DNA from 3 places in the Polaribacter atrinae genome. Region 3 is predicted to be linked to each of the others. Evidence: riboswitches for the same ligand, from Rfam matches in the RefSeq annotation. Region 3 holds a riboswitch; each other region holds the start of a gene.

Region 1 (3,756 bases), 1.9 Mb from region 3:
TTAGCAGCAAAATCTAATACTTGATAACTTGCTAAAGAAACATCTTCTCCTGCAGTTCCAAAAGAACCATATCTATCATAAATACTTCTATCTCCTACATTTTTATAAGTAATATTTAAAAATGCATTTTTTAATACATTAAAATCTAAACCAGCAACAAATTTATTTGCAGGAATATAATCGTTAAAATCTTCTGTTTTATCTTTATCAACATACGTATAAGACGCGTTAATAGTTAAAAAATCAACAGGAGTAATATGCGTATTTACTTCAAATCCATTAGCATCAGAAGAACCATTACCATATTTACTAGTAGCGTTATCATAAATAATTGCATCTTCTTCTACTCTGTTAAAGTAAACTGCATCAAACTGAATAAAATCTCTATAATTTACTTCAAATCCTGCTTCAAAAGTTTCATTAGATTCTGGTTTTAAGTCTAAATTACCATAAAACCCATCATATAATTGATACAAACTTGGCGTAATAAAAGCAGTACTATAAGAAGTTAATAACTTTAAAGAAGCACTCTCGTTTTTAAAAGCTAAATATGCAAGATTTCCATCATACACCGCATGATTACCATAAACATTATGAATATTTAATCGTCCACCTACATTTGCACTTAAGCCAAAATCAGAAATATAAACCACACTTGCATAAGGATCTACAGTATTAAAATTTGCAATTCCTTTTTTAATTTCTGCAAAAGGAGTTACCGTATTATTACTATGAATTTGGTAATTTAAACCTGTAATTAATTGAATTTTAGCGTCTTTAAAATCATATCTATTTACTAAATCTAAATTTACACTTCTACCAACAAATTCATAGCTGTCTAAAGTACCACCATAAGAATTAAATTGTTTTAAATTTCTTTCTACCACATTTGCAGAAGCTAATAAATAAACTTCCCCCTTATTATAGGTGTATTTTGGTTTTAAACCAACTCTAAACTGCTCTTGATCTCCTGTATTTACATCGCTATCAGAAAAAGCACCTGTATCAAAATCATAATCAAAATTATCATAATTTAAGAAAGTCTCAATCGATAATTTATCATTTACAGCATACCCTAATTTTACCAACGCATTTTTACTGTAAAAACTATCGTTTTCATAAACAGCATTCGTATTACTCTTTGCAGCAGACATTCCGTCTGTTCCAGTAATACTAAAAGAACCTAAGAAATTTAGTTTCCCTAAAGTACCATTTAAACTTACATTTTGGTTGTTATCAGAAAAACCACTTCCTGTAACATTTGCAGTATTATTTGTTCCAAAACTTGTTTCAAAAGATCCTGAAATTTTATCTTCAGATGCTTTCTTTAAAACCACGTTAATAACTGCAGTTGCAGCTCCAGAACCGTACAATGTAGATGAAGCTCCTTTTAAAATTTCAATAGATTCTATTTGACTTACTGCTAATAATCGTAAATCAAATTGTTGGTTAATAGCAGACTGATCTGTAACAGGTACACCATCAATTAAAACTAAAACCTGTCTATTTCTTCCTCCTCTAATATTAATACTTCTTGGTTCTGATGCATTAGAATTTACTCCTCTAACATCAATACCTACAACATTGTTAAGAATTTCAATAACATTCTTACCTGCATTTTGCTGCAATTCTTTTTGAGTAATTTTCTGAATTACTTTACCTGTATTCTCTTTTTTTAGATTAAACTTTGTAGCTGTAACAACAACTTCATCTAAAGTTTCTACCTTTTCTTTTTGCAATTCTTTTTTTTGTGCAAAAAGATTTGTGCTAGCAAAACTACATGCCAAAACACCAACAATTAATAATTGTTTTTTCATTTTTAATGATTTAATTTAAGTCTTCTTGCATTTGCAAGACTACAATAGTGTGTAATTCCTTATGTAAAAAAGGAATCTAAATAAATCAGGTAAATTTGTGTACAAAATAGTATTAGTACATAAACCTTTATCCCGAAAGTTTTAAACTCGTGATTTATGGCAGGTTTCCTGGCTCGTTTTTATATTATTATACCTTCCCAACAAAAAAATGTCAGTGGTAAAAGAATTAATAACATCCTCTAAAGAGGGACTAAAATAAATTTAGTAAAACTTACAGTTGCGGGAACAGCTCTGGTTTTTAACCAGATTCCCTTTTAATTCGATGTAAATGATTTTCACATCAAAAACAAAATCGATGCAAATATATATGCATTCTTATGAACAATCTAATTAATTCGTTTCCAAATTTTATACCTTTAAGGATTGATAATTTTGATAGAAATGAGAATAGAAAATGAATTAAAATTAGGTTTTAAAGATGTAATGATTCGCCCAAAACGATCTACATTAAAATCTCGATCACAAGTAACCTTAGAAAGAGAGTTTACTTTTTTACACAGTGATATTGTATGGAAAGGGATTCCTATAATGGCTGCAAACATGGATACAGTGGGGACTTTTGAAATGGCAAAATCACTTGCAAAACACGGTCTTTTTACTGCAATTCATAAACATTACTCCTTAGACGAATGGAGACTATTTGCAGCAAATGCTGATGAAAAGGTCTTAAAGAATATTGCCGTTAGCACGGGAACAGGAAAAGAAGATTCTGCAAAAGTGAAACAAATTTTATCCGAATTTCCGCAAATAAATTTTATTTGTGTTGATGTTGCCAATGGTTATTCTGAGTATTTTGTAAATTTTGTTCAGAAAATGCGTAAAAACCACCCAAACAAAGTAATTATTGCAGGGAATGTGGTAACAGGTGAAATGGTAGAGGAACTTCTTTTAGCTGGCGCTGATATTATAAAAGTAGGGATTGGTCCGGGATCGGTTTGTACAACTCGTGTAAAAACCGGAGTTGGTTATCCGCAACTTTCTGCGATTATAGAATGCGCAGATGCTGCTCACGGTATGGGAGGACAAATTATTTCTGATGGAGGTTGTAAAATTCCAGGAGACCTTTCTAAAGCTTTTGGTGGTAGTGCAGATTTTGTAATGTTAGGCGGTATGTTGGCTGGTCATGAAGAAAGTGGTGGCGAATTAATTGAAAAAAATGGAAAAAAATTTAAAGCTTTTTACGGAATGAGTTCTACAACTGCCATGAATAAACATGTGGGAGGTGTTGCAAACTACAGAGCTTCTGAAGGAAAAACTGTTGAAGTTCCTTACAGAGGAAATGTAGACGATACCATTATAGATATTTTAGGTGGAATTAGATCTACTTGTACCTATGTGGGCGCAAGCAGATTAAAAGAATTAACTAAAAGAACCACTTTTATTAGAGTTCAAGAACAAGAAAACCAAGTATATTCATAATGAAAAATATAAATTTAATTCCTGTTTTATTTTTTCTTTTGATTGCTATTTCTTGTAAAAAAGAAGTTGAAAAGGTAGATAAAACCTCACAAGCAGTAAGTAGTATTACATACGCTAAAGGATTTGATATGATTAATGAAAATGGTATTAAAAAGTTAATTATAAAATCTGCTTATCAAAACTCTAAAGAGGTTTCTGAATATATTATTAAAGATGCAGCAGAAAAAGAAGCTACTTTAGAAAACACCATCTATACTCCTATTCAAAAAATTGTCGTTACTTCTACAACCCACATTCCAATGGTAGAGTTGTTAAACGAAGAAAATTCAATTATAGGTTTTCCGTATGCTAGATATGTATCATCAGAAAAAACAAGACAGTTAATAGATGCAGGAAAAATAAAAGAAATAGGAAAAGAAAGCTCTTTAAACACAGAAATATTACTAGACTTACAGCCAGA
Region 2 (3,756 bases), 710 kb from region 3:
CTACTTCTATACGTTTTGTTTCTTCAAAACTAGCAATATCAATTACAGAAACAGTAGATTCATAATTTGGCGGACTATATCCTCCAGAATTGGCAACATAAATTTTATCATTATGCACCACCAATTCTTCGGGTTGTCTACCTACATTTACAGAACGAGTAACACTAAGGCTTGTAGTATCAATTTCCATGATTTTTCCGTTTACAGCATTCGGATCTCCAATAACACCTAAGTAAGTACTCAAATACGCTTTTCCTTTATAAAACTTTATATATCTACAATTATCAATATTTATTTGCTTAATTTTTTTACGGGTATTTGCATCTAAAACTTCTACTTTATTAGATGCATTTACAACCACATATAATTTAGAACCATAAATTCCCATATCATTTCCAACATCTCCCAAACCACCTACTTCTTCTGGGTTTTCCGTTCTAAAAACTTCTTTTTCATAAATTCCGGTCTCAAAATCCATATAATCTAAAGCAGCCTTATTCATAGACATATTGCCCGCATTCAGTAAATAAAACCCCTTTAATTCCGCAATAGGTTCTGTAGGAACTTCCGGATTTATTGGATCATCAAAATTCTCATTGCTGCTACATGAATTTAAAAAAAACACAACAGCTAAAGCTGATGCAATTTGTAAACTTAATTTTCTTTTGTTCATAATAAAAAATTTAAAGTGAAACGATAGGATCTCCCAGGCATCGGAAAGTTTTTTACTACCGCATATTGTTGATTAAATACATTATTTACTGCTACTAAAACTTTTAATTTTTTTCTATTGAATAAGAGTGTTTTTCCTAAACTTAAATCGTGTGTAAACCATGGTTCTAAATAATTAGAACTGATGTTTGCCTTTTGGCTGTATCTTTCTCCCGTATAAATAAAACTGTAATTAAATTCTATTTCTTGGTAATCTATCATTGCATTTACACTACCACTATGGCGCGGTATATACGGAATTTGATCTCCGTAATTACTGGCATTAGCAGTAACATCTATAGATTCTTGATACGTATAGCTTAAATTGGTATTGTACTTAAATTTTGTTCCTAAACTTCCACTTGCTTTTATACTTGTTTCTATTCCGGTGGTTTCTACTTTACCTAAATTTAGCATTGTCCATCTAAATAAATTAGCCCCAGGAACTGCTACAATTTTGTTGTCTATCCAAATTTTATACACATCTGCTTGAAGATCAAATGCTGTTTTTTTAAACTCTGTTTGATAAGAAAATCCAAGATTTACCTGAGCAGCATCTTCTGGATCTAAAAACGTATTTCCTATAAAAGTATAATACAAATCATTAAAAGTTGGCATTCTAAAAATCTCTTTATAAAAACTTCTTACCCTAAATTTATTAGAAGTAAAAGGTTGCCAATTCATCATAATTGTAGGTGAGTACTTCTGTAAATCTTCTGCCGCCTCATAATATAGCACCGTTTCATCTACAGTAGTACTTAACACACTTGCTTGTATGTGTATTTTATCAAAATTAAAATCGGCAGCTAAAGCTGATAAAAGCGTAATTCTTTTAGGGTAAGAAAATCGATACAAATTTGCATCCATCGTATTCTTTTGTAAGTCTGTTGCCAGAGATAATTTCCAAAAAGGAGAAACCTGAAACGTATTTACCATCGACAAATAATATTCTTCTTGGGTATATCTGTTGTCTAGTTCTCCGTCTACCTTTATAATTTCTGGGTCTACATATCGAGAATAATTATGCGCATATTTACCTCTTAACACAAAAAAATAAAAGTCGTTTACATGGTTTGTAAATGCTCCTTGCAGAAAATTATTTCGATCCCATAAACGTTGCGGACGCTTAAAACGATTGGCAACAATGGCTCCTGGCAATCCTCTCTCAGAATCGTAATGATATAATTTCACATTCCAATTATTCTTAATTCCGTTCGAACCATGCAAAGATGCTTCTGCCCTAAAAGATTCAATATCGGCATTATTTCGCGTTGCTATAGTATCATAACTTCCGTTGGTATATCTAAATTTATATTTTCCGTTAGCATTGAGATATTCTGTACTAACACGAGCACTTAAATGCTTATTAATTTTAAAATCTAAATTCACAGAAGGATTTACCAAGCCAAAAGAACCTGTTTTTAGGCTTACATTTGTATTGATACTTTTCCCTTCAGAAAACTGAGGCGTTTTTGTTTTTAGATAAATACTATTTGAAGAAGCATAAGATTTAGCAGATTGATTTAAATCTGAACGTTGCCCTTGATACAATGAAACAGCCTCCATATTTTGCAAAGAATATTTACCTAAATCTATTTGCCCATTTTGAGCATTACCTAGTTGAACACCATCATAAAAAACACCCGTATGTTGCGAGCCCATGCCTCTTACATTTATGGTTTTTATACCACCAATTCCGCCATAATCTTTTAACTGAACTCCGCTAAAAAAACGAATTGCATCAGCAACACTAGAATTACTTAAACGCGTTAAAGACTTACCTGTTAAAGACTGAACAGAAACAGGAGAAAAGTGCTTTTTTAACTTCTCTTTATTGGCTACTAAAAATATTTCTTTAAGCTGAACGGCGTTTGTTGAATCAATTTTTTGGGCATGTAAAGAACTCGAATTACAGCATCCAATAATTAAACAAATAGCCCCAAAAGAATGTAAAAAAGAAGTCCTCATACTTAAATTTTGTATACGAGGATAGAATAAGAGAAGTTCTACATATCTAAAATATTAGATAGGCAGATTCCTAATTCTAGCTTCAATCCTCGAAAGCTTAATGAATTATTTAAAAATGGCAGGTCTTCTGACTTACTCCATCCACCCGGTCTTCCCATTCTTTCGAAAAGTGACTATTCGGATTTCAATTTTAGAGCTTACAGCTGCGGGACAGTTCTAGGTTTACACTAGATTCCCATTTTAATATCAAGTTTTTAAACTTGATAACCATTCTTAGTTAAAAAATAAAGTACAAATCTATCTACTTTTCAGGAATAAACAACATGCTTTTATTGTTTATTTCTAAACAAAATCACTATTGATTAAAACCTAAAAAAAGCACAAATAATTTGAATAAAAATCAACAATAATGCTACTTTGTTGAAGTAAAAAAAATGAATAAATAAAAAGGCAGAACGCTCTCTTTTTACAAATAAAATACTAATAATAATCTATGATAAAAATCAATAGCCAAAAAATTAAAAAGCTGTGATAATATCACCTAAAAAAAAACAACTCCAAATAAAATAATTTAATGACGATAAACACTGTCCCCCAACAACATTAAAATACTCAAAAAAATATTATAAATGAAGTTGCAACAAATTTATTTACTAATGGTTTATTTAAAACCAGTGTACTTTTAGCTATTCATTTAATCAATAATTAGGTTTTAAAAGAAATTTAAAGTCTGTGATAAAAGTGTAACCAAGGTTTTTAAGAATAAAAAGCCTCACGGGTTTCCGTAAGGCTCTTAATTAGCACTCTTTCCTTTTCAATAGTTTCTTTCCCTAACTACTTTTCAAAGATATCCCAATAAAACATAGAGATATTACGGTTTTCCGTAATTAGCATCCTTTTTTTTTAAAATATTATTATATCAACCCAAAATCTTTAGAAATAGCCACTAAATGCGCAGGATTATTCGCATTAAAATGTTCCTTTAAAAACTTTAATCTTTTTTCTATAGCACTCATACTAGATGGTAAAATTCCTTTTTCTTTTAGGTTTTTACTAATTTCCTCTTGTAATAATCCT
Region 3 (3,756 bases):
ACATGTTTGGGATTCCTTTTTTTAGCGGAACCATTATTACCTTAGATGTTTTTAATCTGTTTAGTTTTGATTTTGTTTCTGTGTTCTTCTTTATTTTAGGATCTGTATTAGGTACATTTTATATCCTATTTTTATATGGAAAATTCGCAAAAATAATTCAACAAAAAACAGGGAAGCTAACAAAAGATATCAATTTAATTCTATCAATTATAACAGGTTTAGTAGCTGTTTTTACAGTTGTAAAACTATTTATTTAAAGAGAAAATGAAAATTTTAAAAAACATTATCATTCAAGGAAAACACAGCAAACCAACTGTAACAGATGTGTTTTATAAGGAAGATCAACAACCAAAAAAAGTAGTTGTTTTTTGTCATGGTTACAAGGGATTTAAAGATTGGGGCGCTTGGAATTTATTGGCGGAAACTTTTGCAAAAGCAGGATTTTTCTTTATAAAATTCAACTTTTCTCATAATGGAGGCACTGCTGTAAACCCAATTGATTTTCCGGATTTAGAGGCTTTCGGTAATAATAATTATACCAAAGAATTAGACGATTTAGAAAGTGTAATCGATTGGATTGCTACAAACACCACTTATAAAAATGAAGTAGATGTAAATGATATTTCAATAATTGGACATAGTAGAGGTGGCGGAATTGTGCTACTAAAAGCAAATGAAGACGCAAGAGTAAAAAAAGTAATTTCTTTGGCTTCTGTTTGCGATTTTGGCTCTAGAGGTACAATTACTGACGATTTAGAGAATTGGAAAAGAACAGGTGTAAAATATGTCTTAAACGGAAGAACAAAGCAAAATATGCCGCATTTCTATCAGTTTTATTTAGACTTTAAAGAAAACGAGACGCGTTTAAATATTCAAAAAGCTGTAGCCAATTTAAAAATTCCACAGTTAATAATTCATGGAGATAAAGATACTTCTGTTTCTCTAGATGAAGGTAAAAAAATACATACTTGGAATGGTGAAAGTCAGTTAGAAATCATTAAAAATGCAGACCATGTTTTTAATGTTTCTCATCCTTGGTACAAGGAAAATATGTCTAAAGAATTAGAAGAAGTCGCAGCGCTTTGTGTCTCTTTTTTAAAAAAATAAATCTACAAAGTAATTCCTTGTAGATTTATTTTAGAGTACTGGTTTTAGTTTATAAATTCTTTGTCAGAAAAGTAAAGGTCTATGGGAGATGCTCCTACTTTTGTTACTGTGTTTGCTACAGTTTTATCTAAGTTATAAATTACTAAAACACTATTATCTGGATCCATAAAATCTTCCAAACCAATTACATAAACTTGTTTTGTTTTTGGGTGTTGTTTTACAACAGTGTTTAAGGCAATTCCTTCATTAATTGGTGTTGCAAACTCTTCAATTACTTTCGTTTCTGTATCAAAAGTATAAATTTTTCCAGATGCAGATTCAGACCAAAAAGCATTCGTACTTTCTGAGTTCATAGTTAAAATACTGTTTTTAAATAAATTAATAGCAGTATCTGTTACTGTTACTGTTTCATTTATAGAATAATTTGCATTTAGTTTTGTAAAGGTAGCATCTGTGGCTCTTTTTTCTTTTGCTACCCAAATACTTCCATTTTTATCTTTTAAAAGCCCAGAAATAGCATCATCAAATGTTATTGCAGAAGTAAATTCTTTAGTAGTAATATTCATTACAACTAATTCTTTTCCATCTGCAATTAAAACATTTTCAGCATCTAAAATTAGTGCAGAATTGTTAAAAAGAATTTTATTAGAAACATCAGTTATTGCATCTCCAATACCAGTAGTTGTATTTACATGACAAAGATTATAATTTCTATTTCTTCCTGATCCAGAGGTGTTAATTACCAAACCATCCGTTTTAGAATACATTTGTAAATAGGATGGAGAAGATACGTTAGAAGAAGTTATAGATTCTTCTACTTCTAAATTTTCTGTATTAACTTTAGAAATGTATGAAGGTCCGTTTTGACTTACAATATATAGTTCATTATTGTAGCTAGAAAAAGAAGTGCTTTCTGCATTGTCAAATACATGAACGTTTTGTGTTGCAAGTTGATTTTCGTCTAGAAATGTAATTGCTGTTTTATCACTTTCTAGAGATAAGATAAAAGCATTGTTGTAAGTTGGTAGTGCTTCTTCAAAAACTACATCTTTTTTAGTGCAGGATACAACAAATAATAAACCAATTAAGGCTAATTTAGATAGATAACTTTTCATTATGATTGATTTTAAAATTTTAAAAAACAAAATAGGCAAGTTCTCAACCTTTTATAAAAGTAGAAAAACAGTGCATATAATACATATTTCTTTTTAACTTTTTTCCCGAAAGTTAAAAAAGACGAATATAATTTTTGGCAGGTCTCCTGGCTTGCATTTTGTTAAAACCTTCCCGTCTTTAACTAAGACAGTGGTGTAAGAAATAACGATAATCTAATAATTAGACAATGCTTACAGTTGCGGGAACAGCTCAGGTTTTCTTTTAAAAGTTACCTGATTCCCTTTTAATTTTAATTCAATTTATTGAATATAAAACCAAAAATTTATAGTGTAAAAGTATTTCCTTTTTTCATCTAAAAAAAACTATTTTTAACAAATAATCTAGACTATTTTTAGATCTAAAGTATGGTAACTTCCTTTTAGTAGTAAGTCCTTATTTTTAAGGAATGACGTTAAGAATTTGAGGTGTTTGGAGGTTAGAGAACTTGTTATAAAACAGTACAAATCATGGTTTTAAAATCATTAAAAAAGCAGGCTATTTTTTTATGTTTCTCATCCTTAGAAATATGAAAACATGTCTAAAGAGTTAGAAGAGGTAACAGTAGTTTGTATTGTTTTTTTTAATAATTAGCGATTTATCAATCGCTAAAAAGCTCATTTCGAAATGACAAAGCTAAACGGAATAGAATAAATCTAATTGTCACTTCGAAGTATTGAGAAGTCTCATAACCGTGATGCCATAATACAGCGTTGTTTTATGTAATTGCTTTTTCCGTTCTAAATGACAAAACTGAATCCAAAAAAACATAGAATTTGTCACTTCGAAGTATTGAGAAGTCTCATAACAATGATCCCACAAAACTGAGGAGAAAAACAATCAACTAAAACCTCAAACTATTTCTCACTTTCCAATTCTAAAACTTTCTGAATCATTTTATCATCTTGATGCATAATTCTATAAAAACCAACATCACCAAAAAGAGTGTTTGCAATAGCTGCTTTTAAGTATTTTTTTAAGTTTTGGCTGGTGCTAAAAGAAGGTGTAGGTCTGTCTTTAATATCAGACAAGTAGCTGTTAAAAACCGTTTCATCGGTATCAAAATCAGTAATAAAATTAGCTATGGTCCATTTTTGTAGTTTTTTTCTATTGTTATCTACATAGTCAAAAGCAAAATCATTTATAGAGTTAAAGTAGAAACCATTCATATAAGAAGTGGTGTCTATGGCAACAAAAATATCCGGAATAATACCGCCACCGCCGTAAACAACTTTTCCTTTAGGAGTAGTATATTTTAATGAATCTACCACTTTTATACTGTCTTTACTTAAGAGTTCTCCATTAGCAACCCTCTTTTGATAATCTGTATAATAATTTTTATTTCCTTCGTGGTCATAAGGTTTCTGAATAGAACGACCGGTAGGGGTGTAGTAACGTGCCGTTGTTAAACGCACTGCAGAACCATCGCCTAAATCCATTTCTATTTGTACCAACCCTTTTCCAAAAGAACGTCTACCTATAATTGTTCCTTTATCA

What was found. Region 3 has a riboswitch for cobalamin ahead of WG945_RS11105 (DUF5074 domain-containing protein). Riboswitches for the same ligand answer to the same signal wherever they lie in the genome.
Region 1: another riboswitch for cobalamin. It lies ahead of WG945_RS01970 (TonB-dependent receptor plug domain-containing protein); the one in region 3 lies ahead of WG945_RS11105 (DUF5074 domain-containing protein).
Region 2: another riboswitch for cobalamin. It lies ahead of WG945_RS07935 (TonB-dependent receptor); the one in region 3 lies ahead of WG945_RS11105 (DUF5074 domain-containing protein).

The regions. Positions count from the first base shown of each region.
Region 1 is NZ_CP150660.1:432,400-436,155, reverse strand. Features, by position in the region: gene WG945_RS01970 (TonB-dependent receptor plug domain-containing protein) at 1-1,817, opposite strand, end outside; cobalamin riboswitch at 1,959-2,183, opposite strand; gene WG945_RS01965 (GMP reductase) at 2,259-3,296, shown strand; gene WG945_RS01960 (ABC transporter substrate-binding protein) at 3,296-3,756, shown strand, end outside.
Region 2 is NZ_CP150660.1:1,807,499-1,811,254, forward strand. Features, by position in the region: gene WG945_RS07930 (YncE family protein) at 1-673, opposite strand, end outside; gene WG945_RS07935 (TonB-dependent receptor) at 670-2,679, opposite strand; cobalamin riboswitch at 2,780-2,966, opposite strand; gene WG945_RS07940 (response regulator) at 3,594-3,756, opposite strand, start outside.
Region 3 is NZ_CP150660.1:2,521,061-2,524,816, forward strand. Features, by position in the region: gene WG945_RS11095 (glutamate dehydrogenase) at 1-257, shown strand, start outside; gene WG945_RS11100 (alpha/beta hydrolase family protein) at 265-1,107, shown strand; gene WG945_RS11105 (DUF5074 domain-containing protein) at 1,152-2,222, opposite strand; cobalamin riboswitch at 2,343-2,557, opposite strand; gene WG945_RS11110 (S41 family peptidase) at 3,117-3,756, opposite strand, start outside.